2 regions of the Devosia sp. 1635 genome follow, and region 1 is predicted to be linked to the other one. Evidence: predicted binding sites of a transcription regulator. Region 1 holds the regulator's gene; the other holds the start of a gene.

The links. Region 1 encodes PhoB, which activates phosphate uptake and scavenging genes when phosphate is short. Its sites were predicted from a motif close to TGTCATNNANCTGTCAT; they were not measured.
Region 2: HRU92_RS10530 (YdcH family protein) is a predicted target of PhoB. The motif match lies at 1,854-1,870, and genes of this name have one in related genera.

What each region holds. Positions count from the first base shown of each region.
Region 1 covers NZ_JABAOM010000002.1:399,946-403,352, forward strand. Annotated here, with positions in the region: gene pstA (phosphate ABC transporter permease PstA) at 1-31, shown strand, start outside; gene pstB (phosphate ABC transporter ATP-binding protein PstB) at 114-896, shown strand; gene phoU (phosphate signaling complex protein PhoU) at 925-1,632, shown strand; gene phoB (phosphate regulon transcriptional regulator PhoB) at 1,729-2,430, shown strand; gene HRU92_RS08805 (GNAT family N-acetyltransferase) at 2,536-3,407, shown strand, end outside.
Region 2 covers NZ_JABAOM010000002.1:758,752-762,158, forward strand. Annotated here, with positions in the region: gene HRU92_RS10520 (cell cycle transcriptional regulator TrcR) at 48-776, shown strand; gene HRU92_RS10525 (sulfite exporter TauE/SafE family protein) at 804-1,565, shown strand; gene HRU92_RS10530 (YdcH family protein) at 1,632-1,805, opposite strand; gene HRU92_RS10535 (DUF465 domain-containing protein) at 1,960-2,175, shown strand; gene purE (5-(carboxyamino)imidazole ribonucleotide mutase) at 2,251-2,745, shown strand; gene HRU92_RS10545 (5-(carboxyamino)imidazole ribonucleotide synthase) at 2,749-3,407, shown strand, end outside.

The DNA.
Region 1 (3,407 bases):
TCTGCGCTCGCGCCTCGAAAAGCGCGTCTGATCGACCTCACGCAACAAGGACATCGAAAATGGACATGCTTGCCGGTAAGGTGAAGTTGACCCAACAATCAGTGACTAGCGCCATGAACCCGTCTGCCGCCTTGGATCGTCCTATCCGGATCGAAGCCCGGGACGTAACCGTCCACTACGGCGCCAAGCAGGCTTTGTTCGGCATCTCCATCGACATCCCCGATCGCGCGGTGACCTCGTTTATCGGCCCCTCGGGATGCGGCAAGTCGACTTTCCTGCGCTGCATCAACCGCATGAACGACACCATCGAAGGCGCTCGAGTCGGCGGCACCATCAAGCTCGACGGCGAAGACATCTACGATCCCGCGCTCGACGTGGTGGAACTGCGCGCGCGGATCGGCATGGTGTTCCAAAAGCCCAACCCGTTCCCCAAATCCATCTACGAGAACGTCGCCTACGGACCGCGCATTCACGGCTTAGCGCGCAACAAGTCCGATCTCGACGAGATCGTTGTCTCCTCGCTCCGCAAGGCCGGTCTGTTCGAGGAGGTCAAGGATCGCCTCAACGAGCCCGGCACCGGTCTGTCGGGCGGCCAGCAGCAGCGTCTCTGCATTGCTCGCGCCATCGCGGTCGGCCCCGAGGTCATCCTGATGGACGAGCCCTGCTCGGCCCTTGATCCGATCGCCACCGCAATCATCGAAGAACTTATCGATGAGTTGCGCGAGAACTACACGATCGTGATCGTCACCCACTCCATGCAACAGGCAGCGCGTGTGTCCCAGAAAACCGCGTTCTTCCACCTGGGCAAGCTGATCGAGGAAGGGGTGACCGAAGACATCTTCACCAACCCGGTCCACAAGCAGACGCAAGACTATATCATGGGCCGCATCGGCTGATTTGCCCGGCACCAACGGAGGAAACGCCATGCCCGCCACTAAAGACCACATCGTAACGTCCTACAGCGACGAACTGGTCGCGCTTGCCCAGGCCATCGCGGAAATGGGCGGCATGGTGGAACTCGCCATCGAGAACGGCACCAAGTCGCTGCTCAAGCTTGACCGCGAACTGGCCGACCTCACCATCATCGCCGACCAGCGCATCGACGACATGCAGCGCCGCATCGACGACATGGCGGTGTCAATGATCGCCCGGCGCCAACCCATGGCTTCGGACCTGCGCGCCATCATCACCGCGATCCACGTCGCCCAGGACCTGGAGCGCGTCGGCGACATGGCCAAGCAACTGGCCCGCCGCTCCCTCAAGCTCGAAGGCATGAACCTGCAGCCCACCTTCTATAACGGCGTCAAGAACATGACGGCGCTGGTGCTGGGCCAGATCAAGAACGCACTCGATGCCTATTCGAACCGCGACGCTGCCGCTGCCATCGAGGTTTGCAATCGCGACGACGAGGTCGATGCCATGCACACATCGCTCTTCCGCGAACTCCTGACCTATATGATGGAAGACCCGCGCAACATTACCACCTGCACCCACCTCCTGTTCTGCGCCAAAAGCCTCGAGCGGATCGGCGATCACGCCACCAACATTGCCGAGCGGGCCTACTACCTGCAAACCGGCCGGCAGCTTACGGGCGACGTTCAGGAACTGCACCGCACGCAAATCAAAGCATAGCACGCACCAAGGTTTATTTTGGCGCCACCCTGCCCCTAGGGAAAGGGAGTGCGCAGTTGAACAATCGGGCCAATGAGCCCGACTGGAGGGTAACCCATGCCAGCCACAATTCTTGTTGTCGAAGACGAAGAAGACCTCTCGATCCTCCTGCGCTACAATCTCGAGGCAGAGGGCTTTGCGGTGCTCACGGCCGAAACCGGCAATGATGCGCTTGAGCATATCAAGGACAAGGTTCCCGACTTGATCCTGCTCGATTGGATGCTGCCCGAGATTTCCGGGATCGAGTTGTGCCGGCGTCTCCGTGCCCGCCAGGAAACCGCATTGATCCCCATCATCATGCTGACGGCTCGCGGCGAGGAAGAAGAGCGCATCCGGGGTTTGGCGACCGGCGCCGATGACTACATGGTCAAGCCCTTCTCGGTGCCTGAACTGGTTGCCAGGGTGCGGGCCCTGCTGCGCCGCGCCAGCCCAAATCTCGTCACCGCCTCGCTCAAGCTGGGTGACCTGGAACTCGATCGCACCACTCACCGGGTGCGCCGGGGCAGCCGCGACGTCCATCTTGGCCCTACTGAATACCGCCTGCTGGAATATTTGATGCGCCATCCCGGCCGGGTTTATTCGCGCGAGCAGTTGCTCGACGGCGTTTGGGGCAACGAGGTTTATGTCGATGAACGCACCGTTGATGTGCACATCGGCCGCCTGCGCCGCGCGATCAACCGGGGCCGCGATGCCGATCCGATCCGCACGGTGCGGGGCGCTGGTTATGCCTTTGACGAGCGTTTCGCCCAGCCCGCCTGAGCGATCCTGCTCTCGCCTGTTGATGATTTTGTAACGATCTGCTCAAGCGGTTTGTTAAAAGCCGGCTGCTAACGCTGTTTTCTTGAGGGAACGGCGGGGCAGTGCATGACCACCACGGATCAACGCCTGATCAACGAGCTTGCCAACCAGCCGGCTCCGGGTTCCACGACGTCCGGCGGCGGCATCACCCTGCAGCGCGGCCTCGCCGCTGCCGAGCCGGCGTGGCGCGCTCTTGAGCGCGAGGCGATCTTCACGCCCTACCAGCGCTTCGACTGGATTGCCGAGATTGCCCGCGCCCAGCAGCTCGAAGATGCGGACTTCGTCACCCTACAGATCGAATTCGATGGCAGCCCCGCCGCCCTGCTTCCCTTGCATCTTCACCGCAAGGCCGGCTGCACCTTTGCGGCCATTCCCGGCTCCTCCTTTGGCAACAGCGACTGGATGCCTGTTCGGCGCGATGCTGCGGCGCTTCTTACCCGACCCGTGCTGAACCGGGCCTTTGCCCGGTTGCGAGACGAGGCCGGCGTCGATGTGCTCAGCTTCGAGCACCTGCCTGCCCAATGGCGAGGCATAGACAATCCCCTGCTCAGCTTTCCCCATCAGCCTTCGCCGGACCATTTCTATTATGCCGACATTGCGCCCACCATGCTCGAAACGCTTCCTAAGAAGCGGCGGGTCGATATCCTGCGCGGGCGTCGCCGGCTCGAGGAAACGCTAGGTCCCGTCACTTTGCGCCGCGCCACAACGCTCGAGCACATCGACCAAGTCCATGCGGCCTTCCTTGAGCATCGCTCCGTGCGATTCCGGCAAATGGGCGTGCCAAATGTCTTTGCCGAGCCTCACTTCCGCGCCTTGTTCCGGGATGGGGCCATTGCCGGCGCCAGCGAGGACAAGCCGGCCGTAGCGCTCCATGCGCTTTATGTCGGCGAGGAAATCGTGGCGACGGCGGTAGGCACCTATTCCCCCTGTCATTATTC
Region 2 (3,407 bases), 360 kb from region 1:
GAGCGGCCCGGAGGAATACCGGCCGCGCCACCAGGAGTGATTTGACGATGACCCAACCCTTGTTGATGCCCAAGGCAACAGCTGTCTGGCTCGTCGACAACACGGCGTTGTCCTTCGAGCAGATCGCAGCTTTCTGCACGCTTCATCCGCTCGAAGTGCAGGGCATCGCCGATGGCGACGTCGCCGGCGGCATCATGGGCGTGAACCCCATTCAGAATGGCCAGCTGACCCGCGAGGAGATCGAAAAGGCCGAGGCTGATCCCAATTATCGCCTCAAGCTGTCTGATCCCAAGGTCCGTGTTGCCGCTGCCAAGCGCAAGGGCCCGCGCTATACCCCCATTTCGCGTCGCAATGAGCGCCCCAATGCCATCAAGTGGCTGGTGCGCAACCACCCCGAACTCAAGGACGCGCAGATCATGCGTCTGGTCGGCACCACCAAGTCCACGATCGATTCGGTGCGTGAATCCACCCACTGGAACTCGGCCAACCTGACCCCGATGGATCCGGTGACGCTGGGCCTGTGCAGCCAGATCGATCTCGATCTCGAAGTTGGCCGCGCGTCCAAGGGCGTTGTGGGCTCCGAAGTTGCCGAGGAAGGCACCATGCTGATGACGGCCGAGGAAGCGCTCGCGCGTTCCGGTGCGCGCGGTCATTCCGATGCCGAAGGCTACAATGACGAGGAAAGCACGCGTCGCTCTTCTGACCAGCACACCGAGTTCGATGCCGACTCGGTGTTCTCCAAGCTCAAGTCCCTCAAGAGCAACAGCGACAACTAATCCTCTAGCCCCGAACAGCTCCGCTCCATGGTCGACCTCTACTTTGTTTCAGTGGCCGGCCTGGCGGTTCTGATCGTTGGCCTGTCCAAAGCCGGCCTGCTGGGCGGCCTGGGCGTTGTCGGCGTCCCCCTCCTCACCCTCATCATGCCGGCCCGCGATGCCGCCGGCATGATGCTGCCAGTGCTGCTGGCCATGGACGCCATCGCCATCTACGCCTATCGCCAGCAGTTCAGCTGGCACATTCTCAAGATCATGCTGCCCGGCGCGGCGGTCGGCACGCTGATCGGCTGGGCGCTTTGGTCGGTGGTTTCCGACGCCATGGTGCTGCTCTTTGTCGGCATCATCACCCTGCTTTTTGTGCTCGACGCTGTTTTGCCGCTGCGCAAAAAGCTCGAGGGGCTACCACCCTCCACGCCATGGGGCGGGTTCTGGGGCGGCTTTGCCGGATTTACCAGCTTTGTGTCCCACACGGGCGGCCCACCCTTCCAGATCTATGTTCTGCCCCAGCGCCTGCCGCCGCCAATTTATTCGGGCACCAATGCCATCTTCTTTGGCGCCGTGAACTCGGCCAAGCTGATCCCCTATTTCTTCCTGGGCCAGCTCTCCGTCCAGAATCTCACCCTGTCCGCCGCGCTGATCCCGGTGGGCGTTGCCGGCGTGCTGATCGGCATCTGGCTGGTGCGGCGCATCTCCGTCACCCTCTTCTACCAGATCGCCTATGGGCTCGTGTTCTTCCTGGCGCTCAAGCTGATCTGGGATGGCGTGCGGGCGGTGTTCCTCGGTCTCTGACCGCAACAAAAAAGGCCACAGCTCCCGCCATGGCCTTCCCGGTCCAACTGTGTTGGAGCGCAGAGCTTACTGCATGCCGCTATTGAATTTGTAGAGTTCGTCCTTGATTTCGAGCTTCTTTCGCTTCAACGCGCTCACCGTGAGATCATCGAGCGGCTTGTTCTGCAGCTCCGCCTGGATCTGACGATCCAACTCCTGATGACGGCGCTCCAACGCCGCGATGTGGCCTTCAGTCGTCATGACAACTCCTTACGCCTGACTGGACGACGCTAAGGTTCCAGATAAAATGTGACTTGTCGATGACAATAGGTCCGCCGATCAAATCCGTGTGCAAAACGCCGCCGGATCGGGTAATGGGGAACAATGTTGCGTGCCCTGGGGGAACCGCCGTTCGATGCTGCCGCTGACCAAGGAACAGGAAGCCGGCCTCGGGCTTGAACTGGCCACGAAACGCCAGGAACACGCCGATCTGGACGCTGCCATCCACACCCTGACCGGCTCGGCTTTTGCCGACCGAATGCTGATTCAGCGGCTCAAGAAGCGCAAGCTCGCGCTCAAGGATCGCATCGTCCAACTCGAAAATATTCTCCTGCCCGACATCATCGCCTGACCCCTCCCCCGCTTGAGTTGTGGCAACAATTGGGCTAGGAGCGGCCTTTGTGCAGCCCGCGGGGGGACCGAGGCCATGCTCACCAAACCAGCCGTTGCGATTGTCATGGGCAGCCAGTCCGATTGGCCCACCATGCGCCTTGCCGCCGAAACGCTTGAAGCGCTGGATGTGGAATATGAGGCGCGCATCGTTTCCGCGCACCGCACGCCCGAACGCCTGGTCGAGTTCGCCACCACAGCCCGCGCGGATGGCTTCCAGATCATCATTGCCGGCGCTGGCGGCGCCGCCCACCTGCCCGGCATGATCGCCGCCATGACCCCGCTGCCCGTGTTTGGCGTGCCGGTGCGCTCCAAGGCGCTTTCGGGCCAGGATAGCCTCCTGTCCATTGTGCAGATGCCCGGCGGCATCCCGGTCGGCACCCTCGCCATCGGTGAGCCCGGCGCCATCAACGCCGCCCTCCTCGCCGCTGCCGTATTGGCGTTGCATGACGACGAGCTTGCTGAACGGCTCGATGCCTATCGCGCCAACCAGACCGCTTCCGTTCCGCTTTTCCCCACCGACACCGAGTAGATCATGCCCGACACCACGCCCCTGCCGCCCGGGACCACCATTGGCATCCTTGGCGGTGGTCAGCTCGGCCGGATGCTGTCGCTTGCCGCCAGTCGCCTGGGCATGCGCACCCACATCTACTGCCCCGACCCCGATAGTCCCGCCTTCGAGGTAACCCCCCACAAGACCGTCGCCGCCTATGACGATGAAGTGGCGCTCGCGGCCTTCGCCGATGCCGTCGATGTGATCACCTACGAGTTCGAGAACGTCCCCGCCGCGACTGCAGCCTTTCTCGCTGAGCGGAGGCCCCTGCGCCCGGGCGCTCAGGCACTGGCCGTGTCGCAGGACCGCCTGGCCGAAAAAGCCTTCCTTGCCTCCAAGAACATACCGGTAGCCCCTTATCGGACAGTGGAATCACTCGATCAACTGCAAACCGCCATGGCCGAGCTCGGTTTCCCCGCCGTGCTCAAGACCACCCGCCTCGGCTATGACGGCAAGGGGCAGCGGGTGCTGCGTGATCGCGCCGAAGCTGCCGAGGCTTTTGCTGCGCTCGCCCCCAAGCCGCTCGTGCTCGAGGCCTTCATCCCCTTCAGCCAGGAGATCTCTGTCGTTGTTGCCCGCAGCCTTTCCGGCGAGGTGCGCAGCTACGAGCCGGCCGAGAATGTGCACCGCAACCACATCCT